DNA from 3 places in the Streptomyces sp. NPDC029138 genome. Region 1 is predicted to be linked to each of the others. Evidence: riboswitches for the same ligand, from Rfam matches in the RefSeq annotation. Region 1 holds a riboswitch; each other region holds the start of a gene.

What was found. Region 1 has a riboswitch for S-adenosylmethionine ahead of thrC (threonine synthase). Riboswitches for the same ligand answer to the same signal wherever they lie in the genome.
Region 2: linked by a shared signal. The riboswitch ahead of ACZ4WH_RS06985 (aminotransferase class V-fold PLP-dependent enzyme) and the one ahead of thrC (threonine synthase) in region 1 are both predicted to bind S-adenosylmethionine.
Region 3: linked by a shared signal. The riboswitch ahead of ACZ4WH_RS26295 (amino acid ABC transporter permease) and the one ahead of thrC (threonine synthase) in region 1 are both predicted to bind S-adenosylmethionine.

The regions. Positions count from the first base shown of each region.
Region 1 is NZ_JBVHWM010000014.1:31,854-35,968, forward strand. It holds gene ACZ4WH_RS14810 (ubiquitin-like small modifier protein 1) at 89-364, opposite strand; gene thrC (threonine synthase) at 361-1,644, opposite strand; SAM riboswitch class I at 1,662-1,802, opposite strand; gene ACZ4WH_RS14820 (glucosyl-3-phosphoglycerate synthase) at 1,934-2,878, shown strand; gene ACZ4WH_RS14825 (alpha,alpha-trehalose-phosphate synthase (UDP-forming)) at 2,953-4,115, shown strand, end outside.
Region 2 is NZ_JBVHWM010000004.1:281,247-285,361, reverse strand. It holds gene qcrB (cytochrome bc1 complex cytochrome b subunit) at 1-585, shown strand, start outside; gene trpD (anthranilate phosphoribosyltransferase) at 707-1,771, shown strand; SAM riboswitch class IV at 1,844-1,961, shown strand; gene ACZ4WH_RS06985 (aminotransferase class V-fold PLP-dependent enzyme) at 2,093-3,469, shown strand; gene ACZ4WH_RS06980 (protein kinase domain-containing protein) at 3,522-4,115, shown strand, end outside.
Region 3 is NZ_JBVHWM010000038.1:4,672-8,786, reverse strand. It holds gene ACZ4WH_RS26310 (NAD(P)/FAD-dependent oxidoreductase) at 1-182, opposite strand, end outside; gene ACZ4WH_RS26305 (putative leader peptide) at 323-445, shown strand; gene ACZ4WH_RS26300 (glutathione S-transferase C-terminal domain-containing protein) at 528-1,415, shown strand; SAM riboswitch class IV at 1,493-1,603, shown strand; gene ACZ4WH_RS26295 (amino acid ABC transporter permease) at 1,959-2,942, shown strand; gene ACZ4WH_RS26290 (amino acid ABC transporter ATP-binding protein) at 2,939-3,730, shown strand; gene ACZ4WH_RS26285 (ABC transporter substrate-binding protein) at 3,801-4,115, shown strand, end outside.

The DNA.
Region 1 (4,115 bases):
CCCCTCCGCTTCTCTCACGGAGGGGGCAATCGGATGAACGGTCGGTAACCGCCGTTACCGAAGGTAATGAGCGTGCGAATCCGCCGGCTCAGCCGCCGGCGACCGCCGGGATGATCGAGACGCCGGCCCCGTCGGGGGTCGCCGTGTCCAGGCCCTGCTCGAAGCGGACGTCGTCGTCGTTGACGTAGACGTTGACGAACCGGCGCAGCTTGCCCTGGTCGTCCAGCACGCGCGCGGCGATGCCCGTGTGGCTCTTCTCCAGGTCGGCGATGACCTCACCGAGCGTCGCGCCCTCGGCGGCGACCTCGGCCCGGCCGCCGGTGTAGGTGCGCAGGATGGTGGGGATGCGAACGGTCACGCTCATGCGAGGCCAGCCTCTCGGAAGGAGTCCAGGGTCGGGCGGATGGTGGCGGTGAGGCCGGTCCCGGCCACCGCGTCCAGGGTCTTCAGGCCGTCGCCGGTGTTGAGGACGACCGTGGTCTTCGCCGGGTCCAGCACACCGTCCTCGAGCAGCTTGCGGGTGACTCCGACGGTCACGCCGCCGGCGGTCTCCGCGAAGATGCCCTCGGTCCGCGCGAGCAGCTTGATCGCGTCCACGACCTCCGCGTCCGTCACGTCCTCCACGGCACCGCCGGTGCGGCGCGCGATGTCCAGGACGTACGGCCCGTCGGCCGGGTTGCCGATGGCCAGGGACTTGGCGATGGTGTTCGGCTTCTGGGGCCGTACGACGTCGTGGCCGGCCTTGAAGGCGGTGGAGACCGGGGAGCAGCCCTCGGCCTGCGCGCCGAAGATCTTGTACGGCCTGTCCTCGACCAGCCCCAGCTTGATCAGCTCCTGGAGACCCTTGTCGATCTTCGTGAGCTGGGAGCCGGAGGCGATCGGGACCACGATCTGGTCCGGCAGCCGCCAGCCGAGCTGCTCGCAGATCTCGTACGCCAGGGTCTTGGAGCCCTCCGCGTAGTACGGCCGCAGGTTGACGTTGACGAAGCCCCAGCCCTCGCCGGCCGGGTCGCCGATCAGCTCGGAGCAGAAGCGGTTCACGTCGTCGTAGTTGCCCTCGATGCCGACGAGTTCACCGCCGTAGACCGCGGCCATGACGACCTTGCCCTGCTCCAGGTCGTGCGGGATGAACACGCAGGAGCGGAAGCCGGCGCGGGCGGCGGCGGCGCCGACGGCGCCGGCCAGGTTGCCGGTTGAGGAGCAGGACAGCGTGGTGAAGCCGAAGGCGCGGGCGGCCTCCAGGGCCTGGGCCACGACCCGGTCCTTGAAGGAGTGGGTCGGATTGCCGGAGTCGTCCTTCACGTACAGACCGCCGGTCACGCCCAGCTCGCGAGCCAGGTTGTCGGCCTTGACGAGCTTGGTCCAGCCGGGGTTGATGTTCGGCTTGTCGGCGACGTCCGCCGGGACCGGCAGGAGGGGCGCGTAGCGCCAGATGTTCGCGGGGCCCGCCTCGATACGGCGGCGCAGTTCCTCGGTGTCGTAGGCGGAGAAGTCGTAGGCGATCTCCAGCGGGCCGAAACACTCCTCGCAGGCGAAGACCGGGCCGAGCGGCACCCGATGACCGCACTCGCGACAGCTCAGGGCAGCGGCGGGGCCGAGGTCGACGGTGGATTCGCTGGTGCTTGCAACTGTCTGCACAGCCATGGAGGCGAGGCCCTTTCTCCTCATCTTCCTCACGACGCATCTCGTCGTGAGACGGAATTGGCACCTTCCCTGGCCGGGAGCCTCGCGTGAACGGGTCCGGATCAGGGGGGTTGCCGGGGCTTCATCGGGCCGTGTCCCTCTGCCCCTCTGGATGAGCGGTATGCGGTTGTAGAACGCACAGGACCCCCGACATGCGATGGTCACCGGCGTTGTTCAAGACTGTAACCGACGGCCGGGACAGTTGAGACAGCCGTCCGAACCGCGAGACACGAGTGAGGAGCCACAGACTGTGCTGGAAGAAGTCGAGCGCTGGCTGACCACCCGGTCCTGGTCCGTGGCCGCCCGCCCGCTGCACCAGATCCTCGCAGCCAAGCAGCGCACGGGCCGGACGATCAGCGTCGTGCTGCCCGCGCTCAACGAGGAGGAGACCGTCGGCGACATCGTCGCGGTCATCCGGCACGACCTCGTGGAGCAGGTGCCGCTCGTCGACGAGATCGTGGTCGTCGACTCCGGCTCCACCGACCGCACCTCCCAGGTCGCCGCGCGCGCGGGCGCCCGGGTCGTCCACCGCGACACCATCCTGCCGCGCCTGCCGGCCGTCCCCGGCAAGGGCGAGGTGCTGTGGCGGTCGCTGCTGGTGACCAGCGGGGACATCGTCTGCTTCATCGACGCGGACCTGAAGGAGTTCTCCTCCGACTTCGTCTCCGGGATCGTCGGCCCGCTGCTCACCGATCCGGACGTCGACCTGGTCAAGGCGATGTACGACCGCCCGCTCGGCGGCAGCGCCGGGCAGGGCGGCCGGGTCACCGAGCTGATGGCCCGCCCGCTGCTGAACATGCACTGGCCGCAGCTGGCCGGGTTCGTGCAGCCGCTGGGCGGCGAGTACGCGGCCCGCCGCTCCCTGCTGGAACAGCTGCCGTTCCCGGTGGGCTACGGCGTGGAGCTGGGCATGCTGGTGGACGCGCTGCACCTGGTCGGCCTGGACGCGCTGGCCCAGGTCGACGTGGGGGTGCGCAAGCACCGGCACCAGGACGGGCAGGCGCTCGGCCGGATGGCCGCCGCGATCTACCGCACCGCACAGCTCCGGCTGGCCCGCGGCCATCTGGTCCGGCCCGCGCTGACCCAGTTCGAGCGGGGCGAGGACGGGTTCGAGCCGCGCACCTACTCGGTGGACACCGAGGAGCGGCCGCCCATGGTGGAGATCGCGGAGTACGCCGAACGGAAGGTGGCGTGAACGGGCCGTATACGGTCGGCTCGCCGGGCGGGCCGTACGTTTGAGCGTTTCCGGGCCGGGCTAGGTTGAGGCGTATGGCTTCCACGCTCGATGCTGCGGAAAAGGCTCAGGTGCTGGTCGCGTCGAACCGCGGCCCGGTCTCCTATCAGGTGGGCGAGGACGGCTCGCTGCACGCCCGGCGGGGTGGCGGCGGGCTGGTCTCGGGACTGTCCGCCATCGGGTCGGACGCGGGCTCGGTCTGGGTGTGCGCCGCGCTCGGCGACGGCGACCGGGCGGCCGTCCGGCGCGCGGACGGCGGGCTGCTGCCGGCCGAGGACACCGGCGGGCAGCGGGTGCGGATGCTCGACATCGACACGACCGTGCACGCCGAGGCGTACAACGGGATCGCCAACTCGGTGCTCTGGTTCGTCCACCACATGCTGTACCAGACGCCGCTGGAGCCGGTCTTCGACGCCGGTTTCCGCCGGCAGTGGGGGTCGTACGAGGCCTACAACCGGGCGTTCGCCGAGGCGCTGGCCGAGGAGGCCGCCGAGGGCGCGGCCGTGCTGATCCAGGACTACCACCTGGCCCTCGCCCCCCGCATGCTCCGCCAGCTCCGGCCCGACCTGCGCATCGGCCACTTCTCGCACACCCCGTGGGCGCCGCCGGACTACTTCCGGCTCCTTCCCGACGACATCGCGGCCGAGCTGCTCGGCGGCATCCTGGGCGCGGACCGGGCGGCGTTCCTCACCCGGCGGTGGGCGGACGCGTTCACGGACTGCTGTCACGCGGTGCTCGGGCCCGGCATCCCCTCCGGCACCCGGATCGGGGTGCACGGGCTGGGCGCGGACGCGGACTTCCTGCGCGCGCGGGCGCACGAGCCGGACGTGGACGAGCGGATGGCGGCGCTGCGGGCGGAGATCGGGGAAGGGCGCAGGACGATCGTCCGGGTGGACCGGACCGAGCTGTCCAAGAACATCGTGCGCGGGCTGCTGGCGTACGAGCAGTTGCTGGAGGACCACCCGGAGTGGCGGGAGAAGGTCGTCCACGTGGCGTTCGCGTACCCGTCCCGGCAGGACCTCGCCGTGTACCGCGAGTACACGGCCCAGGTCCGGCGGGTCGCGGACGAGATCAACGAGCGGTACGGCACGGACGGCTGGACCCCGGTCGTGCTGCACGTGAAGGACGACTTCGCCCGCTCCCTGGCCGCGTACCGGCTGGCCGACGTGGCCCTGGTGAACCCCATCCGGGACGGCAT
Region 2 (4,115 bases), on a different contig from region 1:
GCGATCGCGGCGTACCCGTTCATCGAGGCCTGGGTCACCGGCGACAAGCGCGAGCACCACATCCTGGACCGCCCGCGCAACGCTCCGACCCGTACGGCGTTCGGTGTCGCCTGGCTGACCGTGTACTTCGTGATGCTGATCGGTGGCGGCAACGACATCTTCGCCACGCACTTCCACCTGTCGATCAACGCGGTCACCTGGTTCGTCCGGATCGCCTACTTCGTGGCCCCGGTCATCGCGTTCATCGTCACCAAGCGGATCTGCCTGGGCCTCCAGCGCCGCGACCGCGACAAGGTGCTGCACGGCCGCGAGACCGGCATCATCAAGCGGCTGCCGCACGGTGAGTTCATCGAGGTGCACGAGCCGCTCAGCCAGGAGCAGCTGCACACGCTCACCTCGCACGAGCAGTACACGCCGGCCGAGATCGGTCCGACGGTCGACGAGAACGGGGTCGAGCGCAAGGTCCCGGCCTCGGAGAAGCTGCGGGTGAAGCTGTCCAACGCCTACTACGGCGAGGACAACCAGATCCCGAAGCCGACCGTCGAGGAGTACAAGGAGATCACGAGCGGCCACGGCCACCACTGATCCCCGCGTCGCCACGCCACTCCGAAGGGCCCCGTCCGTAACCCGGACGGGGCCCTTCGCCGTGCCTCCGGCTGGATAGGGTGGTGTACGACGTAGCAGGAATCTGTTCAAGGAGCGGCTGATGAGCGCTGTGACCCCCGCTGGAGGCGACACCGCGGCGGGCCGCTCCTGGCCCGCCCTGCTGAACGGTCTGCTGGACGGCCGGGACCTGTCCGCCGACGACACCGCCTGGGCCATGGACCTGATCATGCGCGGGGAGGCGACCGACGCGCAGATCGCCGGGTTCATGGTGGCGCTGCGGGCCAAGGGCGAGACGGTCCAGGAGATCACCGGACTGGTCCGGACGATGTACGCGCACGCGAACGTCATCGAGGTGCCCGGCCCGGCCGTCGACATCGTCGGCACCGGCGGGGACGGCGCCAAGACGGTGAACATCTCCACCATGTCCTCGATCGTCGTCGCGGGCGCGGGTGCCAAGGTCGTCAAGCACGGCAACCGCGCCGCGTCCTCCGCCTCCGGCTCCTCCGACGTCCTGGAGAAGCTCGGCATCAACCTGAACCTGACCCCGCAGCGGGTGGCCGAGGTGGCCGAGGAAGCCGGCATCACCATCTGCTTCGCGGTGCGGTTCCATCCGTCCCTGCGCCATGTCGCCCCCGCGCGCGGCCAGTTGGGCATCCGGACCACCTTCAACGTGCTGGGCCCGCTGACCAACCCCGCGCAGGTGCGGTCGCAGGCCGTCGGTGTCGCGGATCCCCGCATGGCGCCGATCGTCGCCGGCGTCCTCGCCGAGCGCGGCAACTCGGCGCTGGTCTTCCGGGGCGACGACGGCCTCGACGAGCTGACCGTGACCGCTACCTCCCGGGTGTGGGTGGTCCGGGACGGCAAGGTCACCGAGGAGACCTTCGACCCGCGCGAGGTCGGCATCGACCTCGTCCCCGTGGACGCCCTGCGCGGTGCCGACGCCTCCTACAACGCCGAGGTCGCCCGCCGCCTGCTCGACGGTGAGACAGGGGCCGTACGGGACGCCGTCCTGCTGAACTCGGCGGCGGCGCTGGTGGCCCTCGAGCCGACGGACGCGCCGCTCACCGAGCAGATCCGCGCGGGCATGGCGCGGGCCGCGGAGTCGATCGACTCGGGCGCGGCCAAGCGCACCCTGGACCGCTGGGTGGCCGTCAGCAACGCCTAGCGCCCCGGGAGTCGTCCCGCGATCCGGACACGGGTTGCGGGACGACGATCACTTCAGTACGTTCCTGTACCAGGTCATGAGTGACAGTCATGAGGCCCCGGCCGACTGTCCGGCAACCCTCCGTCCGTGGCGGGGTGCCCCGGGTGAAGACCAGGCCGTACGGCAGCAAGGCCTACGGCAAGCGCGGACCCCTCACACACCAGGGGTCCTGGTCGTTCGAGGGAGCCTTCCGTGAGCAAGCGAATGCGTTAGGGCCGCAGAGCCCCGCCTCCGCACACCCCTTTTCTCTCTTCTCCGCATTCCTGTCACGGGAGTTCCGCCATGTCTGTCTCCACCGCTGCCGCCGACCAGTCCGTTTGCGCCCCTCTGTCCGTCCTTGGGCGAGATGTCACCGTCCCCCTGGTCACCGGCGGCGAAGTCACCTACGCCGCCCTGGACTACGCGGCCAGCGCCCCCGCCCTCCAGCGCGTCTGGGACGACGTCGCCGCGTACGCCCCGTACTACGGCAGCGTCCACCGGGGCGCCGGCTACCTCTCCCAGCTCTCCACCGACCTGTTCGAGAACGCCCGCACGACGGTCGCCGACTTCCTCGGCTGCCGTCCGGACGACCAGGTGATCTTCACCCGCTCCACCACCGACTCCCTCAACCTGCTGGCCCGGGCGCTCCCGGCCGACTGCCAGGTCTTCGTCTTCGAGACCGAGCACCACGCCTCCCTGCTGCCCTGGCGGGACGCGCGGGTCACCTGCCTCAACGCCCCGCGCACCCCGCGGCAGGCCGTCGAGACCCTGGAGCGGGCCCTCGCCGACCGCACCGCGTCCATCGAAGGGGGCCAGGGCCCGGCCCTGGTCTGCGTCACCGGCGCCTCCAACGTCACCGGCGAGCTGTGGCCGGTGCGCGAACTGGCCGCCGTCGCGCACGCCCACGGAGCCCGCATCGTCCTGGACGCCGCCCAGCTGGCCCCGCACCACCCGGTGGACATCCGTGACCTGGACGTCGACTGGGTCGCCTTCTCCGGCCACAAGCTGTACGCCCCCTTCGGCTCCGGAGTCCTGGCCGGCCGCGCCGACTGGCTCCAGGCGGCCGAGCCGTACCTCGCGGGCGGCGGCGCCAGCCGCAAGGTCACCCGGCGCGAGGACGGCGGCGTCGCCGTCGAGTGGCACGAGACCGCGGCCCGCCATGAGGCCGGCTCCCCGAACGTCATCGGCGCCTACGCCGTCGCCTCCGCCTGCAAGGCCCTCACCGAGGCCGGCTGGGACACCCTCGTCGCCCGTGAGCGGCACCTGATCGCCAAGGTCCGCGAGGGCCTGGCCGAGGTGCCCGAGGTGCGCGTGCTGTCCCTCTTCGGCGACGACGCCCCGCGCGTCGGCGTGATCTCCTTCGTCGTCGACGGCTGGAACAGCTCCCACTTCGCCGCCGCGCTCTCCGCCGAGTACGGCATCGGCGTCCGCGACGGCCTCTTCTGCGCCCACCCCCTGGTCCGCACCCTGCTCGGCAGCGACCCGCAGGCCCAGGGCGAGTGCGGTGCCCCCGAGGCGGCCCCGGGCGAGAAGTCCCTCAACGCCATCCGCGTCAGCTTCGGCGCGGGCACGCCGGACGAGCACGTGGAGCGCTTCGTGAACGCCGTCAGGGAACTGGTGGCGGAGGGCGCGAAGTGGCAGTACCGCACGGAGGACGGCCGCTGCGTGCCGGCGGTGTGAGGAGCGCCGTATAACCTCCCCCTGACGACACGTTGGACAGGGGGAGCCCGGAGTGCAGCCGCTGCGCGCAACAGACCCGCGCCACATCGGCCCGTACACCACCACGCACAGACTGGGCGCGGGCGGCATGGGCGAGGTCTACCTCGCCGAGTCCCGTACCGGCCTCAGGCTCGCGGTGAAGGTCGTACGGGCCGAGCACGCCGAGGACCGCACCTTCCGCGCCCGCTTCCGCCACGAGGTCCGCGCCGCCCAGACCGTCGGCGGCGCGGACACCTACACCGCACGGGTCGTGGACGCCGACACCGAGGCCGAACGACCTTGGATGGCAACGGAGTTCGTGTCCGGGCCGAATGTGCGGGACGCCGTCCTGGACCACGGCGCGCTGCCCGGGCCCGCGGTCCGTGTCCTCGCCGCCGCGCTCGGCGAGGCGCTGGCCGCCATCCACGCCAAGGGGCTGGTCCACCGAGATCTGAAGCCGTCGAACATCCTGCTGGGCCCGGACGGGCCCCGGGTCATCGACTTCGGGATCGTCCGGGCGCTGGAGGCCACCGCGCTGACCCGCACCGGCGCGGTCGTCGGCTCGGTCGGCTATGTCTCGCCGGAGCAGATCCGCAACGGCGGCCAGGTCGGCCCGCCCAGCGACGTC
Region 3 (4,115 bases), on a different contig from region 1:
GGGCCCGGCTCCTTGTCGGAGACGAGCAGGTTGCCCTCGCCGGCGCCGGTGGTGCCGCCGGCCACCGGGCCCCGGTCCACCAGCCGTACGTCGAGTCCGGCGCGCGCGGCGTACAGGGCACAGGCCGCGCCTGTCATTCCAGCCCCGACGACCACGACATCGCAGGTCAGTCGCTTCGCCACGCCAGTACTATGTCACATGTTTCCCTTTCTGCGGAGTCCTCGGCGCCGGCCCCGATCCCCAGGCGTGGACGCCCCCTTGACGTCGCACGGAGCCCGATCGACACTCCACGGAGGGAATCCTAGTGAACAGGTAGGAAATCATGGCGCGCCGTGAAACGGGCATCGGCCGGACCGGCCGGACGCCGTTGCGCGCACCCCTGCTCACCTCCCGCCGCCACATCGACCTCCAGCGTGTGTGCAGCGCGATCAGCCGCCACCGCTGAGCCGGGCCGCCCCTTCGCCCCCACCGACCGGTCGCGCCCGCGCCGGCGCGCCCCTCCGCACACCCACCACCAGGGGAGACGCATGTCCATCACTCCGCTCGCCGCCGTCCCGTCCGTCCGTGGCGCCGCGCCCGTCTTCCGGGGCCGGATCGGCCGGGACGCGCGCAGCGGCCACTACGCCGTGCCGCACCGCTACCGGCTCCATCTGTCGACCGCCTGCCCCGACGGGTTGCGCCTCGCCGTCGGCCACAGCCTCCTCGGCCTCGACGCCCGCTGTCCCGTCACCCTCCTGCCCGCTGTCCCGGACTGTCCCGGCGGCGGCCACGCGGCGCTGCGCCCGCTGTACGAGGCGAGTGCCCACCACTACACCGGCCCGGCGCTCGCGCCCGTGCTCAGCGACGACTGGTCCGGACGCATCGTCAGCACCCACACCCTCGACATCCTGCGCGACCTGGACCGGTTCCGGCCGGGCGGCCCCACCTGCCTGTACCCCTCCGGCCTGGAGTCCGTGATCGAGGCCGTCGAGCGGATGTGCGCCGAGGGCATCGAGGAGGCCGCGCAGCGCGCCGGACGCGCCGGTGCCGACCCGGCCGAGCGGGCCGCCGCCCTCGATGTGCTGCTGGACACCCTGGGCCGGCTGGAGCGGCGGCTGAGCGGCGAGGAGTACCTGGCCGACGGCCGGCTCACCGCCGCCGACGTCGAGCTGTGGGTGACCCTGGTGCAGCTCGACACCGTGCACCGCTGCCATCTCGACGCCTCCGCCGTGCACCGCATCGCCGACCACCGCGCCCTGTGGGCCTACGCCCGCCGCCTGGCCGCCCACCCCGCCTTCGGCCGCCACCTCGACCTGGACGGCATCGCCCGCCGCCACCACGGCCGCTGCCACGGGCTGGAGGCCGCCGGAGCCGCTGTCCAGATCCTGGACTGGGCAGGTCATGCGGCGGACGCCCCGGACGCTTCTCGCAGGTGAGAGCGGGTCGCCGATGTCCACTGGGCGGACGGCCGTTGACATTCGAACGGGCAACTGCCTTACTTACGGCTCAGAACGGTCATGAGCGTCAGCGCCAAGCCCTGGCTCGCTGACCGGCAACCCTCGCATCGCGGTGGGGTGCCCCAGGTGACGACCGGACCGGACGACGTTTTCGGTAAGCGCGAGGCCCCACGGGGCCGGAACAGTGACAGGTGACGCCATGTACGCAGCTCCCAGGACGGCCGCGAGCCGCCCCCAGGGCTGCGTACCGTCGTACGCCGGACTCCTCGTCGCCGACCGCGCCGTCGATCTGCTCCGCGTGAACAGCGCACTGTGTACCGCACCGGGCTCTGCCCGCTGTCAGGGCTGACGTCTCCTCCCAGCCCCCGCGTTCCCGCCGCACACCGTCCGTCCGGTGTGCCGTTGTCCGCCCAGCCCCCGGTTCCGCGCCCGTCCGTGCGCCGCCTCGTGCCGCAGTGCCGTCGTGGCCCACCGCCGCTCCCGCGCGGCCCCCCGGGGTGACCGACTTTGCCGGAGCCCGCCATGAGTGAACCCCCAGGCGCCGCCGTCTCCCTAGCCGAGGCGCCGCCCGCCACCGACACGCCGTCAACACCCTTGTCCTCCCAGCGACTTCAGCCGCCGCGTCGGCCCGGGCGGTGGATCGTCACCGCCGTCGTCCTCGTGCTCGTCGCGCAGATCCTGCACGGACTGGTCACGAACCCCTTCTACCAGTGGGACCGCTTCCGCTACTGGTTCCTGCGCCCGACCGTCCTCGACGGCCTCCTCGTCACCCTTGAAGTCGCCGCGCTCAGCGCCGTCCTGGGGCTCCTCGGCGGCATCCTGCTGGCGCTCGCCCGGCTCTCCGGAAGCCCGGTGCCTCGCGCGGTCAGCTGGACCTACACCTGGCTGTTCCGCTCCGTGCCGCTCATCGTCGTACTGATCTTCCTGTACAACTTCAGCGCCCTGTACAAGACGTTGAGCCTCGGCGTGCCCTTCGGACCCGCCTTCGTCACCTTCGACGAGTCCAGGCTGGCCACCGACATGACGATCGCCGTCATCGGCCTCAGCCTCAACGAGGCGGCGTACGCGGCCGAGGTGGTCCGCGGCGGCATCCTCTCCGTCGACCAGGGACAGCACGAGGCGGCCGCCGCGCTCGGCCTGCCCAAGGGCTACCAGTTCCGCCGGATCGTCTTCCCGCAGGCCCTCCGGTCCATCACCCCGAACTACGTCAACCAGCTGATCGGCCTCATCAAGAGCACGTCCCTGGTCTTCTACGTGTCGCTGCTCGACCTGTTCGGCGCGGTGCAGTCGATGGGCAGCACCTACCCCGGTGACATCGTGCCGCTGCTGATGGTCGCCACCGTCTGGTACCTGATCCTGACCAGCGCCGTGTCCGTCGTCCAGTTCTACGTCGAGCGGTACTACGCCCGGGGCGCCACCCGCACCCTGCCGCCGACCCCCTTGGGAAAAGCCCGGGCCGGCCTCGCCGACCTGCGGGCCCGGCTGCGCCGGGAGGCCGCCGTATGACCACCACGCAGACCCTCCCCAAGACCGTCCCCGCCGCGCTCGAAGTACACGGTGTCCACAAGTGGTACGGCTCCCACCGCGTCCTCGACGGCATCGACCTGACCGTCCGCCCCGGTGAGGTCACGGTGATCCTCGGGCCGTCCGGCTCCGGCAAGTCCACGCTGCTCAGAGTCGTCAACCACCTGGAGAAGCCCGACATCGGCCACGTCAGCGTGGGCGGTGAGCTGATCGGGGTGAAGCGGCACGGGGACCGGCTCAGGGAACTCGGCGAGCGCGCCATCCTGGCCCAGCGCAGCCGGATCGGCTTCGTCTTCCAGAACTTCAACCTCTTCCCGCATCTGACCGTTCTGGAGAACGTCGCCGCCGCCCCCGCCGCCACCGGCAGGCTGACCAAGGCGGCGGCCCGGGAACTCGCCAGGGAACTCCTCGACCGCGTCGGCCTCGGCGACAGGACCGGCGCCTACCCACGGCAGTTGTCCGGCGGACAGCAGCAGCGCGTCGCCATCGCCCGCGCCCTCGCCCTGCGGCCCGGGATCATCCTCTTCGACGAGCCGACCTCGGCGCTCGACCCCGAACTCGTCGGCGAGGTGCTGGCCGTCATCAAGGACCTGGCGACCAGCGGCACCACCCTCGTCATCGTCACCCACGAGATCGGCTTCGCCCGCGAGGTCGCCGACCGGGTCGTCTTCATCGACGGCGGCCGGATCGTCGAACAGGGCCCGCCCGGCGAGGTGCTGGACCGGCCCCGACACGCCCGGACCCGGGAATTCCTCGGCAAGGTGCTCTGACCCCGCCCTCCACGCTCCCGCAGGGCACACCGCTCACCACCCTCATCAGCGAGACAAGGACAGCCACGCCATGCCTATCCACCTTTCCCGACGCGCCCTGATCCGCGGCATCACCGCGATGACCGCCGTCGCCACCCTCGCCACCGGGCTCGCCGCCTGCGGAGGCGACAGCGAGGCCGTCACCAAGACCGATGCCACCGGCACGGTGACGGTGGGGCGCCTGTCCAACGGAGCCGCCGAGGAGACCGCGCTGAAGGTCTCCGAAGTGAAGTCCATCAGCGCCGAACTGCCCGCCTCCGTCCGCCGGAGCGGCAGGCTCGTCATCGGCGTCGGAGCCCTGCCCTCGGGCTCCGCTCCGCTGAACTTCGTGGGCAGCGACCAGAAG